Regions from separate parts of the Streptomyces sp. NPDC048441 genome, predicted to be linked through region 1. Evidence: riboswitches for the same ligand, from Rfam matches in the RefSeq annotation. Region 1 holds a riboswitch; the other holds the start of a gene.
The links. A riboswitch is a leader RNA that binds a small molecule or an ion and turns the genes downstream of it on or off. The one in region 1 is predicted to bind cyclic di-AMP.
Positions count from the first base shown of each region.

Region 2: it holds a riboswitch for cyclic di-AMP, as region 1 does, so the genes downstream of both, ACGFSB_RS08000 (M23 family metallopeptidase) here and ACGFSB_RS16935 (NlpC/P60 family protein) in region 1, are expected to answer to the same signal.

Region 1 covers NZ_JBICXM010000006.1:163,388-170,817, forward strand. Annotated here, with positions in the region: gene ACGFSB_RS16925 (peptidoglycan DD-metalloendopeptidase family protein) at 1-454, shown strand, start outside; gene pcrA (DNA helicase PcrA) at 500-3,001, opposite strand; cyclic di-AMP (ydaO/yuaA leader) riboswitch at 3,244-3,400, shown strand; gene ACGFSB_RS16935 (NlpC/P60 family protein) at 3,408-4,598, shown strand; gene ACGFSB_RS16940 (hypothetical protein) at 4,712-5,065, opposite strand; gene ACGFSB_RS16945 (NlpC/P60 family protein) at 5,386-6,438, shown strand; gene ACGFSB_RS16950 (hypothetical protein) at 6,494-7,192, shown strand; gene ACGFSB_RS16955 (LuxR C-terminal-related transcriptional regulator) at 7,246-7,430, opposite strand, start outside.
Region 2 covers NZ_JBICXM010000003.1:19,117-26,546, reverse strand. Annotated here, with positions in the region: gene ACGFSB_RS08025 (amino acid permease) at 1-510, shown strand, start outside; tRNA gene ACGFSB_RS08020 (tRNA-Lys) at 645-720, shown strand; gene ACGFSB_RS08015 (alginate lyase family protein) at 865-2,097, shown strand; tRNA gene ACGFSB_RS08010 (tRNA-Met) at 2,152-2,225, shown strand; gene ACGFSB_RS08005 (PP2C family protein-serine/threonine phosphatase) at 2,372-3,601, shown strand; cyclic di-AMP (ydaO/yuaA leader) riboswitch at 3,823-3,970, shown strand; gene ACGFSB_RS08000 (M23 family metallopeptidase) at 3,982-5,070, shown strand; gene ACGFSB_RS07995 (aldo/keto reductase) at 5,212-6,156, shown strand; gene ACGFSB_RS07990 (PrsW family intramembrane metalloprotease) at 6,161-7,430, opposite strand, start outside.

The DNA.
Region 1 (7,430 bases):
GAAGGTGGCCTCCGCGAAGAAGGCTGCCGAGGAAGCCGCACGCAAGGAGCGTCTGCGCCCCAAGTTCGTGCTGCCGGTCGAGCAGCGGGGACTGAGCGCGTACTACGGGCAGGCGGGCGTCAACTGGATGTCCGCGCACTCGGGAATCGACTTCCCGGTGTCGTACGGCACCGAGGTGCGCTCCGCCACCGATGGCGTCGTCTCCACGAAGTGGAACAGCGCCTACGGCAACATGGCGATCGTGACCGCCAAGGACGGCACGGAGACGTGGTACTGCCACCTCTCCACGCACAAGGTCTCCAGCGGCCCCGTCAAGGCGGGCGACCCCATCGCCTTCTCCGGGAACTCCGGCAACTCCACCGGACCGCACCTGCACTTCGAGGTGCGCCCCGGCGGCGGCTCGGCGATCGACCCGCTGCCGTGGCTGCGCAGCCACGGCCTCGACCCGACGTAACTCCGGCCGCCGCGCCTCACACGACTGCGACGGCCGTCCCCTGCCCTACAGCTTCTGCACCGGTGCGTACCGAAGGAGCAGCCGCTTCGGCTTGGGCTCTCCGAAGTCCACCGTCGCCTCGGCGTTCGCACCCGTGCCCTTCACTCCGACCACGGTCCCGAGGCCGAACTGGTCGTGCGTGACCCGATCCCCGATCGCAAGTGCGACCACCGGCTTCTCCGAGGCGCGGCGCGTGGCGAAGCCCTGCGCGCCCCCGGCGCGGGAGCGCGACGACGACAAGGAGGAGGCGATTCCCGCAGCGGGCCCGGAAGATGCCGGTGCGCCGATGGACCCCGTCCGCTTCCAGTCGAGGTGGGCCTCCGGGATCTCCTCCAGGAAGCGCGACGGCGGGTTGTACGAAGGCTGGCCCCAGGCGCTGCGCATGGAGGACCGCGTCAGATAGAGCCGCTCCCGCGCGCGCGTGATGCCCACGTACGCGAGACGGCGCTCTTCCTCCAGCTCCTTGACCTGGCCGAGGGAACGCATGTGCGGGAAGACCCCGTCCTCCATGCCGGTCAGGAAGACGACCGGGAACTCGAGGCCCTTGGCGGTGTGCAGCGTCATCAGTGTGATGACTCCGGAGCCGTCGTCCTCCTCGTCGGGGATCTGGTCGGAGTCGGCGACGAGCGCGACCCGCTCCAGGAACTGGGAGAGCGTGCCGGACATCCCTGTGCCCGCCTCCGCGTCCTCTCCTTCGCCCTCGGCACCCGCTGCTGCTTCACCGTTGTCCTGCTCGAACTCAAGCGCCACTGCGGCGAGTTCCTGGAGGTTCTCGATGCGCGTCTCGTCCTGGGGGTCGGTGGAGGCCTGCAACTCGGCGAGATAGCCGGTCCGTTCGAGCACGGCCTCCAGGACGACGGCAGGGCCCGCGCCGGACTCGACGATGGTCCGCAGCTCCTCCATCAGCGTGTTGAAACGCTTGACGGCGTTCGCCGAGCGGGCGGCCATTCCGTACGCCTCGTCGACGCGCTTCAGCGCCTGCGGGAAGGAGATCTTCTCGCGCTGCGAGAGCGCGTCGATCATCGCCTCCGCACGGTCGCCGATACCCCTCTTCGGTACGTTGAGAATGCGCCGCAGCGGGACGGAGTCCTCCGGGTTGGCGAGCACCCGCAGATACGCGAGGACGTCCCTGACCTCCTTGCGCTCGTAGAAGCGGACGCCGCCGACGACCTTGTAGGGCAGGCCGACGCGGATGAAGATCTCTTCGAAGACACGGGACTGGGCGTTCGTCCGATAGAAGATCGCGACGTCACCCGCCTTCGCGTCGCCCGCGTCGGTGAGCCGGTCGATCTCGTCGGCGACGAACTGGGCCTCGTCGTGCTCGGTGTCGGCGACATATCCGGTGATGCCCGCGCCCGCGCCCGCGTTGGTCCACAGATTCTTGGGGCGGCGGCTGTCGTTGCGCTCGATGACCGCGTTGGCTGCCGTCAGGATCGTCTGCGTGGAGCGGTAGTTCTGCTCCAGGAGGATCGTCGTCGCGTTCGGGTAGTCCTCCTCGAACTGGAGGATGTTGCGGATCGTGGCGCCGCGGAAGGCGTAGATCGACTGGTCCGCGTCACCCACGACACACAGCTCGGCGGGGTCGTCCCCCTCGCCTCCGGAGGGGCCGACCAGCTCGCGCACGAGGGCGTACTGGGCGTGGTTGGTGTCCTGGTACTCGTCGACCATCACGTGCCGGAAGCGGCGCCTGTAGTGCTCGGCGACGTCCGGGAACGCGCGGAACATGTTGACCGTCGTCATGATCAGGTCGTCGAAGTCGAGCGCGTTCGCCTCGCGCAGGCGCGACTGGTACATCGCGTACGCCTGGGCGAGCGTCTTCTCGAAGCCGTCGGCGGCCTGTCCTGCGAAGGTCTCCTCATCGATCAGCTCGTTCTTCAGGTTCGAGATCTTGGCGCTGAAGGACTTCGGCGGGAACTTCTTCGGGTCGATGTCCAGATCGCGACAGACCAGCGCCATCAGCCGCTTGGAGTCGGCGGCATCGTAGATCGAGAAGGAGGAGGTGAAGCCGATCGTCTTCGACTCGCGGCGCAGTATGCGCACGCACGCGCTGTGGAACGTCGATACCCACATGGCGTTGGCACGCGGTCCGACGAGCGCCTCGACGCGCTCCTTCATCTCGCCCGCGGCCTTGTTCGTGAACGTGATCGCGAGGATCTGGCCCGGGTGCACCTGCCGCGCGGCCAGCAGATACGCGATGCGGTGGGTCAGGACACGGGTCTTTCCGGAGCCCGCGCCGGCCACGATGAGCAGTGGAGAGCCGGCGTGCACGACGGCCGCTCGCTGGTTCTCGTTCAACCCGAAGATCAGCGCCGCCGGATCGATCACCGGACGGGGGGCGCCGCCGCGGTAGTGCGCGTCCCTGGGCACGGGCGCGTCAAACTTCCCGTCGAACAGATCATCCGGAATGGACTCCGGCGTGCTGTCGTCGGGCGGCGGCGGGGGCTCCTCCTCGGAAGCCCGCGAGGGCTGGAGGTCCGCCAGGAAGCTGTCATCAAAGAGGCTGCTCATCGCCTCCCGAGTCTAGGCGGCCCCACTGACAACCCGCTCCGGGTTCCGGCCACGTCCACCGTCTACGCCCCGCCCACGACCGGTCACTCTCCGCCATATCGCCGCGTGTCCGCGTCAAGAGCTTCGTAAAGTCACGAAAATGTATCGGGCATATCGAACATCAACCTTCACACGAGCCACACGAGTTGGCTAGCGTGCTGGGCGGGCTGCTCGTACTCCCACCGGCGAACCCCGCCGGGAACGGGTGGCCTCCGCCGAGTTCGATCTCCTCGGAGCCGGGGACCCACTCAGACCTTGGGGTGAATCGGTCCCGTACGAAGTACGGGACTGTAGGGCAACCTTCCGAACCACCCGCCCGAACCCGACAGCTAACCCGGTAGGCGGTCTACGGAAGGAGTCGCCTCCCTTGGCGTCGCACCGCAAGCCGCGGACCCGCATTGCCGGCCTACGCGCCACTCCCGCCATCGGCATCACGACGGCGGCCCTCACCTCTGTGGCCCTCCTGTCGCAGAGCGCACAGGCGGCACCCTCCGCGCCCCAGAAGCCCAGCCTCGAAGAGGTCCAGAAGAAGGTCGACGACCTCTACCACCAGGCGGGCGTGGCCACCCAGAAGTACAACTCGGCCAAGGAGCGCACCGAGAAGCAGCGCTCGAAGGTCGACACCCTTCTCGACGACGTGGCCAAGCGCGCCGACAAGCTGAACGAGGCCCGCCAGGAGCTCGGCACGTTCGCCGCGGCCCAGTACCGCACCGGCGCCGTCTCCGAGACCGCCACGATGATGCTCGCCGACGACCCGCAGGGGTACTTCGACCAGAACCATCTGTCGGACCGGCTGACCGCGCGCCAGAAGAAGGCGGTCGACGACTACCAGACGAAGCAGGCCGCGGCGACGAAGCAGCGCACGAAGGCCGCCACGAGCCTGGAGACTCTGAGCGACTCCCGTGACGACCTCAAGAGCAGCAAGCAGACCGTCCAGAAGAAGCTGGGCCAGGCACGCACGCTGCTCTCGGAGCTGACGGCCGAGGAGAAGGCGCGGCTCGCGGCGATCGAGAAGAAGAAGGAAGAGGCGGCCAAGCGCAAGGCCGCCGAGCTGGCGCGCAAGCAGGAGGCCGAGGCGGAGGCCAAGCGCAAGGCGGCGGAAGAGGCCGCGGCCAAGGAGCGCGAGAAGAACAAGGAGACCCCCGACTCGGGCTCCGGTTCCGACACCGGCTCCGGCAGCGGCTCCGGGGACACGGACAGCGGTTACGCGACGAAGGCCGCGAAGGTCATCAACTTCGCGGAGGCCCAGATGGGCAAGCCGTACGTGTGGGGCGCCACCGGCCCCGACTCCTACGACTGCTCCGGGCTCACCCAGGACGCGTGGAAGGCGGCCGGGATCTCCCTGCCGCGTACGACGTGGGATCAGGTGAAGGTCGGCACGACCGTGAAGACCGCCGATGCCAAGCCGGGTGACCTGGTCTTCTTCTACGACGACATCAGCCACGTAGGGATCTACATCGGCGACGGCAAGATGATCCACGCCCCGAAGCCGGGCGCGAACGTCCGCGTCGAGTCGATCTACTACATGCCGATCCACAGCGTGGTGCGGCCAGCCTGAGAGCGGTCTGCTTGATCGCCTCCCACCTGCACACAACCCACTACGCGCGCGTGGCCCGCATCCTCTTGGGATGCGGGCCACGCGCGCGTAGTGGGTGAGTTGTCTTTACGAACTCAGGTCCACAGCACCGCGATGAAGATGTTCGCCGTGGTCAGAAGACCCACGGCGCCGAACATCCCCTTGTCGATCTTTTCCTCGTCCCGCTTCACGTAGACGAGCCCAAGGATCACGATCAGCACCGCCATTTTGATGCCGATCTTGATGTTGTTGACCGGGTTGTCGTCCGCCTGGTTGAGGCCCACCAGGATCACGCCGGTGACGAGCATGGTCAGCGCGCCGTGCAGCATCGCGGGGTTGAAACGGGCCGTGCCCTGGCCCATCTGCTTCATCTGGGTGAGGAAGCCGCCCAGGAGGGAGGCGATACCGATGATGTGCAGACCGACGAAGACATGGGTGAGTACGTCCATGGTCCGGAGCCTAACCGGGGCCCTATCACCGCTCTGTAGCCAGGTGGGCCACAAATGCCTCATCGGTCACAGGTAGACGCGAAGGACATGGTGTTCGGCGGATCGCGCAGTCACATTCAGTCACCGCCAGAACACTTCCGCCAATTGCGCACAATCCGCCACCAACCCGTGACGGCCAGGTTTAGCGTCCTTCGTCAGGTGCCCGGCTCCCCAATGCCGCCCGGACCAGGGGCGGCAGTCGGACACCACCGCCGAGAAATCCGGCGGCGTCCTGCTCCCCCTGTGCGGGCCGCCGCCGGACCCTTAAGGAGCCCTCCTTCGTGGCAGCGCACCGCAAGCCCAAGCAGCGCTCACTCAGTGGCCATACGGCCCGTACCGCCGCCACCATCGCCCTCGCCGGGGCCGCCACGGCGACCGCGTTCGACGGTACGGGACACGCGGACCCCCGGCTCAGCCCGGCCGAGGTGAAGTCCAAGGTCGACGCGCTCTACCGCGAGGCAGAGATCGCCACCGAGAAGTACAACGGCGCCAAGGAGAAGGCCGACAGCGCCGAGAAGTCACTCGGCGAGCTGCGCGACGAAGCGGCCCGCAAGACGGAGAAGCTCAACTCGGCGCGTGAGGGCCTCGGTTCGATCGCCGCCGCGCAGTACCGCAGCGGCGGCATCGACCCGGCCGTCCAGGTCGCGCTCTCCTCCGACCCCGACCAATTCCTCGAGCGCGCCGCACTCGCCGACCGGGCGGGCAGCCGCCAGGCCACGGCCGTCAGCGGCGTACAGAAGCAGCTCCAGGAGATCCACCAGCTGCGCACCGAGGCCGACGGCACACTCGCGCACCTCAAGTCCCGCCAGGCGGAGCTGAGGAAGCACAAGAAGACGGTCAACGGAAAGCTCGACGCGGCCAAACGGCTCATGTCCCAACTGACCGGCGATCAGCGCGCCGAGCTCGCGGGCGACGGCGGTCCGGACAGGGCCTCCCGGACCGCGGGCCGCGACGCCGCCCTGAACGTCCCGGCCAAGGCCTCCAACTCCCGTGCCTCAGCGGCCGTCGCGTACGCCTACAAGTCGCTCGGCCGCCCGTACGTATGGGGCGCCACCGGCCCGAACGCCTTCGACTGCTCGGGCCTCACCCAGGCCGCCTACCGCTCCGCGGGAGTCGACCTCCCACGCACCACTTACGCGCAGATCGCCGCGGGCGAGCGGGTACCGCGCTCCCAACTCCAGCCCGGAGACCTGGTCTTCTTCTACCAGGGCATCAGCCATGTCGGCCTCTACGTAGGCAACGGACAGATGATCCACGCCCCGAACCCGAGCGCACCGGTGCGCCTCGCCCCGATCGACCAGATGCCGTTCGCGGGAGCCACGCGGGTGGCGTGAAGGGCTGTGCGGGCGGCTGCGGGGGCTGTGCGGGCCCACCGGTAATGTCAGGTCCATGCTCCGCCGCCGCACCCTTCCACCACCTCCGCCGCCCGTCCACCTGCGCACCTGGCCGGACCGGAACACACTCCTCGCCGACCGAGGCATGGCACTCGAAGAGCTGCGCAGGCGGATCCTGGGAGTACACCGGCTGCTACTGCTCTGGCTGTTCGCACTCGGCGGCGTCGTCGGCTGGGCGCTCCTGACGCTGCCGATCGAGATGATCGAGGACCGCGATCCGATGGCCTTCATCATGGGCCCGGTCTGCGCGATCCTGGGCCTGGCGGCATTCGCCCCCTCCGTGATCGGCGTGCTCCTCGGCATCCGAAGCGACCGGAAGGCAAGAGAACTCACCGCCAGCTGGCTGGACTTGGACAGCCACCCGGCATCGGACGCCACCCTCCGCTCCCCCGGCCTCAGCCTCGTCTGGCTCCTCGCGTCCCTCATGGTGTGCACGCTCGGCCTGTGGGCATCCTTCGCGGCCACCGCCCACGCCGAGCCGGGAAGGGACTCGTACGGCGATGTCGCCCGAGGCATGGGCACGGGCCTCATCCTGTGGCTGACGGGCCTGGTCGGCATCACGAAGGCGTTCGGCCACTACCGCTGGGCGATGCGGAAGCTGGGCCCCACCCCGCTCACGACCCGGCACAGGCCGTCAGGCAGAGCCTCGGAGCTCCCGGGCACACCGTCCTCACCTCCGGCAGGCCGGAGGTGAGGACGCTGGTCAGGCAGGTGGCGACTGCGAGGCAGTCGCCACGCCGGACTCCCCTAGACCAGCCGCCGCGCCGTCGCCCACCGCGTCAGCTCGTGCCGGTTGGACAGCTGCAACTTCCTCAGCACCGCCGACACATGCGACTCGACCGTCTTCACGGAGATGAAGAGCTGCTTGGCGATCTCCTTGTACGCGTACCCCCGCGCGATGAGCCGCAGTACCTCGCGCTCGCGCTGCGTGA
Region 2 (7,430 bases), on a different contig from region 1:
TTCTCGCGGGACGGAGCACTGCCGTTCTCGCACATCTGGCACTCGGTCAACCCGCGTACGCGCACACCCGTAGCCGCGGTCTGGCTCGCGGCCCTCGGCGCGCTCGTCCTCGGCCTGCCCTACCTGATCAACGTCACCGCGTACGCGGCGGTGACATCGATCGCCGTCATCGGCCTCTACATCGCGTACGTCATCCCGACCCTGCTCCGGCTGCGCAAGGGCGAGCAATTCGAGCGCGGGCCCTGGCACTTGGGCCGCTGGTCACGCCCGATCGGCATCGTCGCGGTGGCCTGGGTCGGCGTGATCACGGTCCTGTTCATGCTGCCGCAGGTCTCGCCGGTCACCTGGGAGACCTTCAACTACGCCCCGATCGCGGTACTCGCCGTCCTCGGCTTCGCCGCGACCTGGTGGCTGGTATCGGCCAGGCACTGGTTCCTCAACCCGGACCACGAGCGCACGGCGGCCCGCGACGCGGCCCGGCGCGGGGCACCCGACCCGGCCGATCCCTGACCGGCCCCGCGGTCGCCGACGGTCGCCCGAGGCCCGCCAGCGGCCCGTCGCGGAACGCGCGACGGGCCAAGGAGGCAATACCCGATCGGACTGCCGGGCCTCTCCCGCTATGCTCGGGGGGTGCCTCGGCACGAGGACCGTTAGCTCAATTGGCAGAGCAGTGGACTTTTAATCCATTGGTTGTGGGTTCGAGTCCCACACGGTCTACCACTCAGGCCCAGGTCAGGCAGCTTCTGACCTGGGCCTGTGGCGTTCCCCCGGTCTGCCGGTCGCCCGAACGGACCCGCCTCGCCTGCGCCCTCGCGGTCCGCGAGCGACGCTGGGCCTGCCAGGTGGTCGATCCGGAGGTGCAGCATGGGTTCCGTCCGCTCCGTACGTTTCGTACGACGGGCTCTCGTGATGATGCTCGGGCCCCTCCTCGTCGGCGTCTGTGCGGCCTGCGGCGGGTCCGGGAGCGGCTCGGCAGAGGGGGCGACCGAGCGGGCGCGGCCCACCGGTCAGGCCTTCGAGCATCCCGGAGTGCTCGTCAGCAAGGGGCAGCTGGCGCGGGTGCGCGCACATGTCGCGGCTCGTGAACAGCCTTGGCTGAAGGCGTTCGAGCAGATGCGGGGCAGTAAGTACGCGGCCCTGGACTACCAGGCCAAGCCGTACGCCGTCGTCGAGTGCCCGCCCGACACCCGTCCGGGCCACGGCTGCGTCGAAGAGCGCGAGGACGCCATCGCCGCGTACACCCAGGCTCTGCTCTGGAACATCACCGGCGACCGTGCGCACGCCAAGAAGGCCGTGCAGATCATGGACGCCTGGTCGGGCGTGATCACCAAGCACACGGAGGCCAACGCGGGCCTCCAGACGGCCTGGGCCGCCTCCTCGTGGGCGCGTGCGGCCGAAGCCGTGCGCTATACCTACGACGGCTGGAGTGACGGCGAGCTGCTGCGTTTCGAGCGGATGCTGCGTACCGCCTATCTGCCCCAAGTCCTCAACGGGTCAGCCGACTTCAACGGCAACTGGGACCTGGTGATGGCCGACGCGACCATGGGCATGGCGGTCTTCCTCGACGACCACGAGGACTTCGAGAAGGCGGTGACGCACTTCAGGACCCGGGTGCCCGCCTACTTCTACCTGAAGTCGGACGGGCCGCTGCCGGTCTCGCCGAAGGGCAGCGGCATCAACACCGCGGCGGAGCTCCAGAAGTACTGGTTCGGGCAGAAGACCTTCGCCGACGGCCTCTCCCAGGAGTCCTGCCGTAACTTCAAGCACGCCAGCTACTCCCTCGCCGCCACCGCGCACATCGCCGAGACCGCCTGGCACCAGGGCGTCGATCTGTACGGCGAGGTCAAGGACCGGCTGCGGGCCGCTTTCGAGTTCCACTCCAAGTACCAGCTGGGCGCGCGGGCGCCGGGCTGGCTGTGCGGCGGCAAGGTGCAGCGCGACATGGGGCCCGACACCGAGGTCGGCCTCAACCACCTGCGGGACCGGCTGAAGCTGGATCTGCCGGAGACGGCGAAATACACGGAGGAGCGGCGGCCCGAGGGGACGGACGATCTGTTCGTGGCCTGGGAGACGCTGACGCACGCCGAGAACACCTGAGCCTTGAGCTGGTTCGCTTCACTCCCTCTGATGGCGTAGAGTTGCATTCAACGGCGCGGGGTGGAGCAGCTCGGTAGCTCGCTGGGCTCATAACCCAGAGGTCGCAGGTTCAAATCCTGTCCCCGCTACTAAAGGCCGAAGGCCCGGATCCAGTAATGGATCCGGGCCTTCGGTGTTTTCCGCGTGAGCGCCGCTTCGGGGCGCGGTTCAACCCGATCGGCCCACACCGGTCGCCCCGCGCCCCCGCGCCGGGAACCCTGGACGAGGCGTGGTCATGGATCTGGTCCTGGCCGCGGAACGCGGCAGGAGAAGACCGGTGGGGCAGCGAGGAGGAAGCGGCAGGGGCCTGCGCAAGGTGCCCCGCACGGATTCCGACGTCAGGCATGAGCGGGCGTTCGTGCGGACCCTTCCTCTGCTGCTCCTCGTCGTCGGGATCGTCTACGACCTCGTGACCCCGGCCGCGTTCACCGCCGCGCCCTTCTTCACCGCCGCCCCGCTGGTCGCCGCCCCCTTCTACTCGCTGATCAGCACCGCCCTCACCGGCGTCGGCTCCTGCGCCGCTGTGCTCGGCCTGCACTTCAGGACCAGCACCACGACCGATGTCGAAGCCGTCACCGAACTGATCACGGTGGCGACCGTGGCCGTGCTCGCCGTCCTCATCAACCGCGTCGTATCCCGCAGCGACGAACAGCTCGCCTCCGCACGCTCCATCGCCGAGGCCGCCCAACGCGCCGTACTGCCGCAGCCGGACCCCCGGATCGGCGGGCTCGACGTCGCGGCGCGCTACGAGGCCGCGGAGGCCGACGCGTTCATCGGGGGTGATCTGTACGCCGTGCAGGACACCTCGCACGGCGTACGCGTCATCGTCGGCGACGTACGCGGCAAGGGCATGAGCGCGGTGGCGGCCGTCGCCGTCGTCATCGGGGCGTTCCGGGAGGCCGCGGAGCAGGAGGCCACCCTGGAGGCGGTGGCGCAGCGCCTGGAGCGGGCGCTCGCGCGTGAGGGCACGCGCAGGGACGGTCTCGACGCCTTCGAAGGGTTCACCACCGCCGTCCTCGCGGAGATCCCGCACAGTGGCGGTCTCGTACGCCTCATCAATCGCGGGCACCCGGGGCCGCTGCTCCTGCGCGGCGACGGGCGGCTGTGCGTCCTGTCCGCCACCGAGCCCGCGCTGCCGCTCGGGATGGGCGAACTCGGCACCTGGCCGGACCGTGCGGACGAGACGGAGTTCCCGCCGGGGGCGATGCTGCTGCTCTTCACCGACGGGCTCTCCGAGGCGCGTGATCACCGGGGCGAGTTCTACGACCCGGCCGCCCGGCTCGGCGGCCGCATCTTCCCGGGACCCAACGGCCCGGACACCCTCCTCGCCACGCTCACCGAGGAAGTGTGGCTGCACACCGGGGGCGGGACGACGGACGACATGGCGCTGCTCGCGGTGCGGCGGCCGTCGGCGACGGGCACCTCACCGCGTCGCGTTCCGCCTGATGTCACTGGACGTGACTGAAGGACACCCCTCCGTCCGGCAACTGACGCACTGTCCAGGAAATGTGAAGCTCCGGTGTGTGAAGATCTGGGGTCAACTCGCCCCGTTCCAGCCCCCCGTGTCCCGTTAAGTGCAGGCCAAAGGCGTTAACGATCAGCCGGAACAGCTTGGATTCCGGCCCTGCTGTCTATTAACGTTCGATAACGCAGCGCGGTCGTCCCAGCCGTCACTCGAGTCGGCTCCGCGCGCACGCGCCTAATCCCGCAAGGGAGCCGGGGAACCACCTACATGGGGTGAATCGGGCAGCTGTGCATCCGTGCCGGCTGTTCGTAGGAGACCTTCCTGCTCCGAACCCGTCAGCTAACCCGGTAGGCGAGAAGGAAGGAAAGGAGTGCGCCCCAGTGGCGTCCAACCGCCCTGCCCCCCAAGGCGTGTACGTACCGAATGACGACGATTTCGGTGGGTACGACGAAACATCTTCCTGGGAGGAATGGAATCCCACCGAGGACTCCATCCGTCCCGTCCGCGGCAGGCACCGCGTCCACAAGCGGGGCGGTGGCGGGCTCGCCCGCAGCTCCACTGTTCTCGGCGTAGGCGTCATCGCCGCAGTCGGCGCGGGCGGCATCGCCACCGCGCAGGGCGGCAAGCCCCCGGTCTCCATCGAGATGCCGGACCTCTCGGCCGTCACGGACTCGCTCCCGGAGGCCAAGTCGCTGCCGGGCGTGGGGTCTTTGATATCCGACGACTCCGACGACTCCGGTTCCGCCGACAACGGCGTGCAGACCGCCGCCGCGCCCCTCTCCGCCGCCGGCGTCAGCACATCGGACGCCGAGCAGGGCACCACAGACGCGGGCGAGGCACTGCGGGCCCGCATCATGGAGCAGGCCGAGAACCAGCAGGACCAGGCGGACGACGCGGTCCAGCAGGCGAGCGAAGAAGCCGCCGTCAAGGAGGCTGCCGCACAGGCCGCCGCCAAGCAGACCGCGGCCGAGAAGAAGATCGCCGCGGAGAAGGCCGCCGCGAAGAAGAAGGCCGAGGCGGAGGCCAAGAGGAAGGCAGAGGCGGAGCGCCTCGCCAAGCTCGCGAAGAGCTACATCCTGCCCGTGGCCTCGTACACCGTCACCGGCACCTTCGGTCAGCCCGGCTCGATGTGGTCCTCCGGCTACCACACAGGCCTGGACTTCGCGGCCCCCACGGGTACGCCCATCAAGGCGATCCACTCCGGCACCATCAAGGAGGCCGGCTGGGCGGGGGCGTACGGCTACCGCACGGTCATGGAACTCGACGACGGCACCGAGCTGTGGTTCTGCCACCAGTCCTCGATGAGCGTCAGCGTCGGCCAGAAGGTCTCCACCGGCGACGTCATCGGCCGCGTAGGCGCGACCGGCAACGTGACCGGGGCGCACCTCCACCTGGAGGTCCACCCGGGCGGCGCCTCCACCGGGGTCGACCCGGCGGCGTGGCTGCGCGACAAGGGCAGGACGGTCTGACGTAACCCCGTACCCCGGCGGTCCTGGCGACAACCCCCCGACGTCAGGGCTGCCGGTTCGGCATGTCCGGGGCTCCTGCTCCTATGGATCCCAGGGATGCGTGTACGGAATGCTGCGCTCCGTAAGTACGTTGCCTCCCATATGACTTCTCTTCGCAAGCTTGGCTCGTCCGACCTCGAGGTCTTCCCGCTCGCACTCGGCGGCAACGTCTTCGGCTGGACGGCCGACGAGGCCCAGTCCTTCGCCGTGCTCGACGCCTACACCGCCGCGGGCGGCAACTTCATCGACACCGCCGATGTCTACTCGGCCTGGGTGCCCGGCAACAAGGGTGGCGAGTCCGAGACCGTCATTGGCGACTGGCTCACCGCGCGCGGCAACCGTTCCGACGTCGTGCTCGCCACGAAGGTCGGCGCCCACCCCGAATACAAGGGCCTGTCCGCCGGCACCATCAAGTCCGGTGCCGAGGAGTCGCTGCGCCGCCTGCGCACCGACTACATCGACCTCTTCTACACGCACTACGACGACCCGACCGTCCCCGTCGAGGAGATCATCGGCGCCCTCGACGAACTGGTGACGTCCGGCAAGGTGCGCGCCATCGCCGCGTCCAACGTGACCGCCGAGCGGCTCCAGGAGTTCCTCGACTTCTCCGACCGCGAGGGCCTCGCGCGTTATTCGGCGCTCCAGCCGCACTACAACCTCGTATCGCGTGACACGTACGAGGGTTCGCTGGAGCAGGTCGCATCCCGCTCCGGCCTGGCCGCCGTCCCGTACTACGCGCTCGCATCCGGTTTCCTGACCGGCAAGTACCGCCCGGGTGCGCAGGTCGAGAGCGCGCGGGCCGCAGGCGCGGGCAAGCACCTGGAGACACAGCGGGGCCTGCGGGTCCTCGCCGCCCTGGACGAGGTCGCCAAGAACCGGGACGCCGAGCTCGCGACCGTGGCCCTCGCATGGCTCGCGGCGCAGCCGACGGTGGCGGCGCCGCTCGCATCGGCCCGTACGGTCGAGCAGCTGCCCGCGCTGCTCGCGGTGGGGGAGCTGGAGCTGACGGACGCCGAGGTGTCGGCGCTCACGGCGGCTTCCGCCTAGGGCCCTAGCCCCTGTAGGGGTTGTAGGCGGGGTAGGGCATCGCGGGCTTGGCGTACGGATATCCGTAGGGGTGCTGCTGGTACTGCTGCTGGTACTGCGGCTGCGGATAGGGCTGTTGGTACTGCTGCTGATACAGCCGCGCGTACGGCTGCTGATACCCGTACGGCGGCGGCATCGGCACCAGCACCGGTGCCGTCGCGCGCGCCGCGTAGGCGAGGGCGGGCCGTGCCGCGTCGCGCCGCTCCCACAGCGCGTGCAGCAACTCCCGCTCCCGTACGACGAAGTCGGTGCCCGCCCGGCCGCGGCGCCCCCGGTGGCGCAGGAGCGCGAGTGCCGTCGCGTACGTCTCGTACTCCGCGACCGTGCGCGCCGCCGCCTTTCCCGCTGTGTACGAGGCGTAGTCGCGGGCCAGCGTGCGGGCCCGCATCGTGCCGAGCGCGAACGGCTCGGGCGCGGTGAGCCAGCCGGCGAGGGCGTAAGCGGGCAGCTCGGCCCGCACGATGCGCAGGCTGCGCTGCCTCGTCCAGATCACCAGCCAGGTGAGCAGGCCGAACGCGGGCAGCATGAAGAGCGCGTACACGACGAAGAAGCCGTACTCTCCGAGGTTCGCCGAGCCGTTCCACAGGGCGTGCAGGCCCATCGCGAGGAGCAGCCCGCCGAGCGGGAGCAGGACGCGGCGCACGTGCTGACGGTCGGTGCTGAGCGCGGCGATGCCGAAGCCGATGCCGGTGAGCACGGTGAAGAGCGGGTGGGCGAAGGGCGACATCACGACGCGTACGAAGAAGGTCGCCGCCGTCACGGACGCGAGCCCCGTCCCGCCGTTCAGCTGGTCGGTGCCGAAGGCGCTGCCGAGATAGAGGATGTTCTCGGTGAACGCGAAGCCGGTGGCGGTCACTCCCGCGATCACCACGCCGTCGACGATGCCGGTGAACTCGCGTCTGCGGAAGAGGAAGACGAGCAGGACGGCCGCGGCCTTGGCGCTCTCCTCGACGATCGGCGCTATGACGGTCGCGCCGAGGTTGTCGGCGCCGGTGGGGTCGGCGGTGGCGGTGGCTATCCAGCGGGTCGCGAAGCTGTTCGCGACGATCGCTATGAGGGCCGCGGCGCAGGCGCCCCAGGCGAAGGAGAAGAGCAGATTCCGCCAGGGGCCCGGCTGGACCCGTTGCAGCCAGCGGAAGGCGGCCACCAGAAGCGGCACGGGCAGCGTCGCGAGGCCGAGCCCGACCAGGAAGCCCTCGGTGCCGGTCTGTTCCCTGACCAGGGCGAGGATCACG